Regions from separate parts of the Kosakonia sp. N21 genome, predicted to be linked through region 2. Evidence: riboswitches for the same ligand, from Rfam matches in the RefSeq annotation. Region 2 holds a riboswitch; each other region holds the start of a gene.

Evidence for each region. Region 2 has a riboswitch for thiamine pyrophosphate ahead of thiC (phosphomethylpyrimidine synthase ThiC). Riboswitches for the same ligand answer to the same signal wherever they lie in the genome.
Region 1: linked by a shared signal. The riboswitch ahead of thiM (hydroxyethylthiazole kinase) and the one ahead of thiC (phosphomethylpyrimidine synthase ThiC) in region 2 are both predicted to bind thiamine pyrophosphate.
Region 3: linked by a shared signal. The riboswitch ahead of thiB (thiamine ABC transporter substrate binding subunit) and the one ahead of thiC (phosphomethylpyrimidine synthase ThiC) in region 2 are both predicted to bind thiamine pyrophosphate.

The regions. Positions count from the first base shown of each region.
Region 1 is NZ_JBOBHR010000001.1:525,350-528,625, forward strand. It holds gene ACQ3G7_RS02370 (Rpn family recombination-promoting nuclease/putative transposase) at 1-798, shown strand, start outside; gene ACQ3G7_RS02375 (hypothetical protein) at 913-1,173, opposite strand; gene ACQ3G7_RS02380 (DUF2778 domain-containing protein) at 1,148-1,678, opposite strand; TPP riboswitch at 1,879-1,975, shown strand; gene thiM (hydroxyethylthiazole kinase) at 2,010-2,798, shown strand; gene thiD (bifunctional hydroxymethylpyrimidine kinase/phosphomethylpyrimidine kinase) at 2,795-3,276, shown strand, end outside.
Region 2 is NZ_JBOBHR010000017.1:7,002-10,277, reverse strand. It holds gene thiC (phosphomethylpyrimidine synthase ThiC) at 1-1,673, opposite strand, end outside; TPP riboswitch at 1,759-1,912, opposite strand; gene rsd (sigma D regulator) at 1,968-2,471, opposite strand; gene nudC (NAD(+) diphosphatase) at 2,564-3,276, shown strand, end outside.
Region 3 is NZ_JBOBHR010000003.1:521,514-524,789, reverse strand. It holds gene sgrR (HTH-type transcriptional regulator SgrR) at 1-1,388, shown strand, start outside; TPP riboswitch at 1,425-1,524, shown strand; gene thiB (thiamine ABC transporter substrate binding subunit) at 1,555-2,538, shown strand; gene thiP (thiamine/thiamine pyrophosphate ABC transporter permease ThiP) at 2,514-3,276, shown strand, end outside.

The sequences.
Region 1 (3,276 bases), on a different contig from region 2:
TTTGTTGAGGAGAGCTTACGCCCCTATTACAGTGATGTGCTCTACAGTCTGAAGACCGTCGCGGGAGAGGGGTATGTGCATGTCCTGATTGAGCATCAATCAACTCCGGATCAATGCATGGCATTCCGGCTGCTTCGTTATGCTGTTGCGGCCATGCAACGGCACCTGGATACCGGGCATAAAAAACTGCCTCTGGTTATCCCGGTATTATTCTATACCGGTAAACGTAGCCCGTATCCCTACTCAACCAACTGGTTGCAACTGTTTGATTTACCTTCGGTGGCGGAAATACTCTATAGTCGTGATTTCCCGCTGGTGGATGTGACGGTGATCCCGGATGACGAGATCATGAATCACCGCAGTATTGCGGCACTGACATTGTTGCAAAAACACATCCATCAGCGTGACCTCAGTGAATTGCTGGACAAGCTTGCCACGCTCTTACTGACCGAATACATGACAGGACAGCAATTGGTTTCACTGATAAACTACCTCGTACAGGCTGGCGAAACATCCGACGCAGAAGCCTTTGTCCGTGAACTGGCGCAGCGGGTGCCACAGCATGAGGATCAACTGATGACTATCGCGCAACAGCTAGAACAAAAAGGCATTGAGAAAGGTATTGAGAAAGGCATCGAAAAAGGTATTCAGCTTGGAGAGCAGCGCGGTATTGAGAAGGGGCGCAAGGAAGAAGCGCTACGGATTGCCCGCACCATGCTTCAGAATGGCCTCGATCGCAACGTGGTGATGGAAATGACAGGCCTCGGCGAAGAGCAACTCGCGCAGATCCGTCACTGATTTCGCTACTGCAACCTGCCGTGGGCGATGAGCGTATCGCTGTCGCCGGATGCACATCTTCGCTGCCGCTTTATCTGCTGACCGGGACGCACTGTCCCTTTGACTTATGTTTGGCTACTGATATTTTCGCCGTACTTTCTGAATAATGAACATCAACAGCGCAGTAACAACGAGCATGAGTAGGAGCAGCACCCAAAGAAACGATGGATCAGCTTCGCCATCAGCAAATCCCAACCCGGTGCGGTTCAGAAAATCATTACTGATTTGAGACAAATAATCGACCAGTCCGCCCAGAGGGAACAGCACGATAAAGAATGAAGCCACAAAGCAGAGCAAACCGATCAGTATGTTAATTGTTAAATTTGCATGACGCATAATCAGTCCGCCCTGTTACGTCTATACGCCCATATGCCATTAATCCTTTACCTCCTGGCACTCGAACTTTTTTACGTGCAAGTAATGAGGTTCTGACTAACTGGAAATCAGGAATGTTATAGAAAGTTATGCATCCCCACGACTCCCCCTCACCATTTGGGCGCAACGGGTGAAGCCGGAAAGATCCTCTGTCAACGCCATTAACGAAAACGTGATCACTCATTGTGGAGGCATTGAACAATCCAAACCACTCATCGTGATTTGTTCCATTCCTGAAATCCTTAACAAATCGCTCGACCTGATTGGCAATACTCCCGGACGGGGCATCAACGATCCAGTAAGTGCCGACAGGCAAAGCCGCATTTCGTATAAATGCACACTCTGCGATGTTGGTTACTGGTGCTATCCCCGAAAACACTGGAAACGTTCCGACACCGTAAACATGAAGTTTAAGCCGTCTCCCGTCTGCGGATACGTCGTTGTAATCCATCCTGCAAATCTGCATAACATAAAACTCCCTGTAGATTTGCGGGTTATGTTACCGCCGATTTACCCAGACAGCCATCCTTAACCTCTGATTTTGGGACATATTTGGGACACAAGTTGGGACACAGCGCATTTTTAAGGGTTGTGTCTTTGGCTTCCCGCTGGCATGATCCTGAACAGGGATTAACGGGACGTTAATCGCAATTTTTTGATTTTAGAGTAAATGACTCGGGGTGCCCTTCCTTGTGAAGGCTGAGAAATACCCGTACCACCTGATCTGGATAATGCCAGCGTAGGGAAGTCAGATGCCTGCCCGGCATCCCTTCTTCACGCCGGGCAGGAGCGAATTTATGCAACCTGACCTGCTTGATCGTGCGCAAACTGCGCATGCGTTACAGCAATTCCGCCGCCGTTCTCCTCTTGTACACTGCATGACCAATGACGTTGTGCAAACCTTTACTGCCAACGTGTTGTTAGCGCTGGGCGCGTCGCCCGCGATGGTGATTGAACCCGAAGAAGCGCAGCAATTTAGCGCCATTGCCGATGCGTTATTGATTAACGTTGGGACGTTAACCCGTGAACGCGCCGATGCGATGCGTGCGGCGATTGACGGCGCGCGAGCGGCGGGCACGCCCTGGACACTGGATCCCGTTGCTGTCGGCGCGCTGACCTTCCGCACGCAGTTCTGCCAACAGCTTCTTACGTTGCAACCCGCCGCCATTCGCGGTAACGCCTCGGAGATCCTGGCGCTGGCCGGGATGAGTGCAGGCGGGCGCGGTGTTGACACGACCGATACCGCCAGCACGGCGCTACCCGCTGCACAAACGCTTGCACGGCAAACCGGTGCGATTGTGGCCGTGACCGGGGAGGTGGATTACATCACGGATGGCGAGCGCACCCTGATGGTCACCGGCGGTGATGTGCTGATGACGCGTGTGGTTGGCACCGGTTGTGCCTTGTCGGCGGTGGTGGCGGCCAGTTGTGCGCTGGAAGGCGACCGGCTGGTCAATGTGGCTGCCGCTTGTGCCTTTATGGCGCAGGCGGGCGGTCTGGCGGTGACGAAGAGCACCGGACCGGGCAGTTTTGTGGCTGAATTTCTCGATGCGCTGTATGCGATGAACGGGGAGGGGCAGCAATGAAACGGATCAACGCCTTAACCATTGCCGGAACCGACCCCAGCGGCGGGGCCGGGATCCAGGCTGACCTGAAGACCTTTTCCGCTTTAGGCGCTTATGGCTGTTCGGTGATCACCGCACTGGTGGCGCAGAACACCCGTGGGGTACAGTCGGTCTATCGCATTGAACCGGATTTTGTCGCCGCACAGCTCGATTCCGTACTGAGTGATGTACGCATTGATACCACTAAAATTGGCATGCTGGCGGAGACCGACATCGTTGAAGCAGTGGCGGAACGCCTGCAACGCTACCGGGTGCGCAATGTGGTGCTGGACACCGTCATGCTCGCCAAGAGCGGCGACCCGTTGTTATCGCCATCGGCGGTGTCGGCGCTGCGTCAGCATTTACTGCCGCAGGTTTCACTTATTACACCCAATTTACCGGAAGCCGCCGCGCTGCTGGATGCCCCGCATGCCCGGACAGAAAAAGAGATGCATGCGCA
Region 2 (3,276 bases):
GGATCCAGCGCGAGATTAAACTGATCTTCCCAGCGGAACTCAAAGCGCGCTTTCGACATGGCGTTATCGCGGATCTGTGCGCCAGGGTGGCCTTTTGCCAGGTCAGCAGCATGGGCGGCGATTTTGTAGGTGATTAAGCCCTGTTTAACATCCTCTTTGTTTGGCAGGCCCAGGTGCTCTTTGGGGGTGACATAACAGAGCATGGCGCAGCCAAACCAGCCAATCATTGCTGCGCCAATGCCGGAGGTAAAGTGGTCGTAACCCGGTGCGATATCGGTGGTCAGCGGTCCAAGCGTGTAGAACGGCGCTTCGTGGCAGTGCTCCAGTTCTTCGGTCATATTGCGGCGGATCATCTGCATCGGCACATGCCCCGGGCCTTCAATCATCACCTGCACGTCGTACTCCCAGGCGATTTTGGTCAGTTCGCCCAGTGTGTGCAGTTCGGCAAATTGCGCTTCGTCGTTGGCATCCTGGATTGAACCCGGACGCAGGCCATCGCCGAGCGACAGCGAGACATCGTAAGCGGCGCAGATTTCACAAATTTCGCGGAAGTGGGTGTAAAGGAAGTTCTCCTGATGGTGGGAGAGGCACCACTTCGCCATGATCGACCCGCCACGGGAAACAATGCCGGTCAGGCGCTGCGCGGTCATCGGGACGTAACGCAACAAGACGCCTGCGTGGATAGTGAAATAATCCACCCCTTGTTCCGCCTGTTCGAGCAGCGTATCGCGGAATGCCTGCCAGTTGAGATCTTCGGCGATCCCGTTGACCTTCTCCAGCGCCTGGTAGATCGGTACTGTACCGATCGGCACCGGGCTGTTACGCAGGATCCATTCGCGGGTTTCGTGGATATAGCGCCCGGTGGACAGATCCATCACCGTGTCTGCGCCCCAGCGGGTTGACCACACCAGTTTTTCCACTTCCTCTTCGATGGACGAGGTCACTGCTGAGTTGCCGATGTTGGCGTTCACTTTCACCAGGAAGTTACGTCCGATGATCATCGGCTCTGATTCCGGGTGGTTGATGTTGGCCGGAATGATCGCGCGGCCCGCGGCGACTTCATTGCGCACAAACTCCGGCGTGATATTGTTCGGCAGGCGGGCGCCAAAACCTTCGCCCGGATGCTGTCTGCGCAGCACTTCGCTGCGAATACGTTCGCGGCCCATATTTTCGCGAATGGCGATAAATTCCATTTCCGGCGTGACGATCCCTTTGCGGGCGTAGTGTAGCTGGGTGACGCGTTGACCGGCTTTGGCGCGGCGCGGCGTCAGCAGCCCGTTGAAGCGCAGCTCATCAAGGCCTTCATCCGCCAGACGTGCGTTGGTGTAAGCCGAACTGCGTTCATCAAGCGTTTCACTGTCATCGCGCGCGGCGATCCAGGGGGCGCGTAGCTTGGCCAGACCTTGTTGCACATCGATGGTGACTGCCGGATCGCCATACGGGCCGGAGGTGTCGTAAACCGGTACAGCTTCGTTCTCTTCAAACTGAGGATGCTCTTTTGTGCCGCCAGTCAGCGTTGGGCTGAGCCGGATTTCGCGCATTGGGATGCGGATATCGGGCTGTGAACCGGTGACGTAAATACGGTGTGAGTTGGGGAAAGCGGTGCCTTCCAGCGTGTCGATAAAGTGTTGCGCCTGGGCGCGTTGTTCACGGCGTGTAAGTTTTGCAGACATAGCTCATTCCAGAATTAAAAGGAGATGGCTTGTCAGACGACGGATGGAGTAATGGCAACAAACCGCCCGTAAGGGTGGTTGATGTGAATGGATTACTCTTGTTCCCTTCGCAGGTCTTAACCCGATCAGGTTCCGCGGATCCCGAATTAACGGTCTCAGCCTTTTCCACTTCATCTTTCGCGCCGCTTCGCGGTATTGCGAATCATGTAGTGGAGAGATAGGCACTCCGACAAGAAAAACCCCCGTCCTCAGACGGGGAACTGCTTTTTAAACTACGCGTTACTTTTTAAGAATTCAAGCAGGGCGCGCCATGCCGCTTTCGTCATTGGCGCTCTCTTTGAGATTGTTATCAAAAGCCAGCACGATCAGTTTGTCCTCCAGCATAAAGCGGGCCTCCAGCGCCTCGCCGATGTCGGAAAGCGCCTGCTGGAATTCCAGACAGTTATCATCATCAATGGCGTTTTCCAGGCTGGTATCGTAGTAATTCATGATTTCGAGGGTGTTGGCTTCCAGCAGCGGATAGAGCTGGTTAGCGATTAAAAGTGGATTGCTCCCTTCCATTTCGCGAATGACGCGTTCATAAATACTGAAGTGACCTGCGGAGAGGTACTCCACCAGGTTGTGACAGAAATCGTCCAGCGCTTTTTCATTAAGCTGCATGTACGATCCTTTGCCAGGCTTAATGCCAACCAGATTGTAGTAAGAAACGAGAAGTTGCTTACGTACTAGCAGCCAATGGTCGACAAGTGTGTTACTTCCTCCAACGCGCTCTGTCAGGCTTTCTAACTGGTTTAGCATAATTGGCTCCGCAATATGTAAGTGAAAAAATGCTCACCCAAATGTAATAATAATGTTAACAAAACGCCAGTGAAGCTAAGGTAGTGCACCAAATGGTACGTATTATTGACGCCCGGGATCATGGCTGGTGGATAGTAAGCCATGAACAAAAATTATGGTTGCCCGGTGGAGAATTACCACACGGGCAGGCAGGAAATTTCGATCTTGTGGGGCAGAGCGCGCTTCATATCGGTGAATGGCAGGGCGAACCGGTATGGATGATCCGCCAGAATCGCCGCCAGGACATGGGATCCGTACGCCAGGTGATCGATCAGGACGCCGGGCTGTTCCAGTTGGCCGGGCGCGGCGTGCAACTGGCGGAATTTTACCGTTCACATCAGTTTTGCGGTTACTGCGGGCACACCATGCACCCGAGCAAAACCGAGTGGGCAATGCTGTGTGATCACTGCCGTGAGCGCTACTATCCGCAAATAGCCCCCTGCATTATCGTCGCCATCCGCCGCGATGACGCGATTCTTCTGGCGCAGCATACGCGCCATCGTAACGGGATTTACACTGTGCTTGCCGGGTTTGTTGAAGTAGGCGAAACCCTGGAGCAGGCGGTGGCCCGTGAAGTGATGGAAGAGAGTGGCATTAAGGTTAAAAATTTGCGTTATGTTACCTCTCAGCCATGGCCCTTTCCCCAATCATTAATGACTGCCTTTATGGCGGATTATGACAGCGGTGATATTCATATCGACCCGAAAGAGCTACTGGATGCGGGCTGGTATCGTTATGACGAGTTACCCCTGTTGCCGCCGCCGGG
Region 3 (3,276 bases), on a different contig from region 2:
TCGATCAGCTTGTGCAACTGGTGGGGGATAAAACCGCGGTTCGCCAGATGTTGGTCTCTCATCTCGGTCGCAGCTTCCGCAGCGGTCGGCATATCCTGCGCGTGCTCTATTACCGGCCACTGCGTAACCTGCTGCCCGGTACAGCCTTGCGGCGTTCCGAAACCCACATGGCGCGGCAAATCTTCAGTGCGCTGACGCGTATAAATGAGGAAAACGGGGAACTGGAAGCGGATATTGCCCACCACTGGAAGTCGATATCGCCTCTGCACTGGCGCTTTTATTTACGTCCCGGCATCCATTTTCACCACGGCCGTGAATTAGACATGAGCGATGTGATTGCCTCACTCCAGCGCGCAACCTCGCTGCCGCTGTACTCCCATATTCGCGAAGTGCTCTCACCCACGCCGTGGACGCTGGATATTCATCTCACGCAACCGGATAACTGGCTGCCCTGGTTAATGGGCTATGTTCCGTCGATGATCCTGCCGCGTGAGTGGAACACACTGGGTAATTTCGCCAGTCAACCGATTGGCACCGGTCCTTACGCCGTCACACGGAATACCAGCAACCAGCTAAAGATCCATGCTTTTGACGATTACTTCGGCTTTCGCGCCCTGATCGATGAGGTCAATGTCTGGGTATTACCGGACCTGGCCGACGAACCGACCAGCGGCCTGACGCTGGAGGGACCGACCGACGGCGAAAAAGCCGTGGAGAGCCGCCTCGAAGAAGGCTGCTACTACCTGCTGTTCGACGCCCGCTCCAGCCGTGGCGCCAACCCTGAAGTCAGAGAATGGGTCAGCCAGATTCTCTCGCCGACCAATCTGCTGTGGCATGCCAACGAACAATACCAACGTTACTGGTTCCCGGCGTATGGCCTGCTGCCACGCTGGCACCATGCGCGCCCCGGCAGTGGAGAGAAGCCCGCCGGACTGGAAACCCTGACCCTGACGTTTTATCGCGAGCATAATGAGCACGAAGCGCTCTCCCGCACCATGAGCACTTTACTGGCGCAGCAAGGCGTGAAACTGATCGTACAGGAAGTGGATTACGAGGAGTGGCACCGCGGCGACGCCGCCAGCGATATCTGGCTCAACAGCGCCAACTTTACCCTGCCGCTGGATTTCTCGGTGTTTGCTAACCTGTATGAGGTCCCGCTGGTACAACACTGTATTCAGCGTGACTGGCAGGCAGATGCCGCACAGTGGCGCAAAGGGGAAATGAATCTTGCCATCTGGTCGCAGCAACTGCTGGCCAGCAAAGCCATTGTGCCGCTGATTCATCACTGGTTAATGATCCAGGGCCAGCGTTCCATGCGCGGCCTGCGTATGAACACGTTAGGCTGGTTCGATTTTAAATCCGCCTGGTTTGCGCCGCCGGATCCATAAGGCTTTCGCATTTTTTACCAAATCATTACAATAGCGGCGTTCTCAACGGGGTGCTGCGCCATGGCGTGTGCTGAGAAAATACCCGTCGAACCTGATCCGGATAACGCCGGCGAAGGGATTTGAGGCTATTGCTCAAAATCCTTTGCCACCCATGTTGAGGTGCAAAGTGTTAAAAAAATCATTGCCATTCCTGCTGCTGATCGCAGCGCCTGTTTTTGCCAAACCCGTACTGACCGTGTACACCTACGACTCATTCGCCGCCGAGTGGGGGCCAGGTCCTGCGGTCAAAAAAGCCTTTGAAGCCGACTGTAACTGCGAACTGAAATTCGTGACGCTGGAAGATGGCGTTTCGCTGCTTAACCGCCTGCGCATGGAAGGTAAAAACAGCAAAGCCGACGTGGTGCTGGGGCTGGATAACAACCTGCTGGAAGCCGCAACGCAGACAAATCTGTTCGCCAAAAGCGGCGTCGCCACTGATGCGATCAGCGTACCTGGCGGCTGGAAAAACGAAACATTTGTCCCGTTTGACTACGGCTGGTTCGCCTTTGTTTACGATAAAAACAAGCTGAAAAACCCGCCGAAAAGCCTGAAAGAGCTGGTCGAAAGCGATCAAAAATGGCGCGTGATTTACGAAGATCCCCGCACCAGTACGCCGGGTCTGGGTCTGCTGCTGTGGATGCAAAAAGTCTATGGCGACAAAGCCCCGGAAGCCTGGCAGAAACTGGCGGCGAAAACGGTCACCGTCACCAAAGGCTGGAGCGAAGCCTACGGTCTGTTTTTGAAAGGGGAAAGCGACCTGGTGCTGAGCTACACCACCTCGCCGGCTTACCATCTGATCGAAGAGAAAAAAGATAACTATGCCGCGGCGAATTTCAGCGAAGGCCACTATTTACAGGTAGAAGTCGCCGCACGCACCGCCGCCAGCAAACAGCCTGAACTGGCCGGGAAATTCCTCAAATTTATGGTTTCGCCCTCTTTCCAGAACACCATTCCCACTGGCAACTGGATGTATCCGGTGAGCAATGTCACGTTGCCTGCCGGTTTTGAAACGCTGGTGAAACCACAAACCTCTCTCGAATATAGCCCGCAGGATGTCGCCGCACAGCGCGCGGGTTGGATTAATGCATGGCAACGCGCCGTCAGCCGCTAATAGCAGGCTGGCTGCTCCCCGGCATCACCGCCGCCACCCTCATGGTGGCGGTGGCGCTGGCGGCATTTTTCGCACTCTGGCAAAACGCACCGGCGACCGGACTCACCGCGTTCCTGCAGGACAGCTACTTGTGGCATGTGGTGCGTTTTTCCTTCTGGCAGGCCTTCCTCTCCGCCCTGTTTTCGGTCGTCCCGGCGATTTTCCTTGCCCGTGCGCTCTACCGACGGCGCTTTCCTGGCCGACTCGCACTGCTGCGCCTGTGCGCGATGACGCTGATCCTGCCGGTGCTGGTCGCCGTGTTCGGTATCCTCAGCGTGTATGGTCGTCAGGGCTGGCTTGCCACGCTCTGCCACGCGCTTGGGCTGGAATGGACCTTCTCGCCGTATGGTTTGCAGGGCATTTTGTTAGCCCACATTTTCTTTAACCTGCCGATGGCCTCGCGTTTGTTGTTGCAGTCGCTGGAGCAAATCCCCGGTGAGCAGCGGCAGTTGGCAGCACAACTGGGCATGCGCGGCTGGTCCTTCTTCCGCTTTGTGGAGTGGCCATGGCTGCGCCGCCAGATACCGGCGGTTGCCGCGCTGATTTTTATGCTCTGTTTCGCCAGTTTTGCCACGGTGTTGTCGCTGGGCGGCGGGCCGCAGGCGACCACCATTGAGCTGGCTATCTATCAGGCATTAAGTTTCGACTTTGATCCCACCCGCGCCGCGATGCTGGCGCTGATCCAGATGCTCTGTTGCC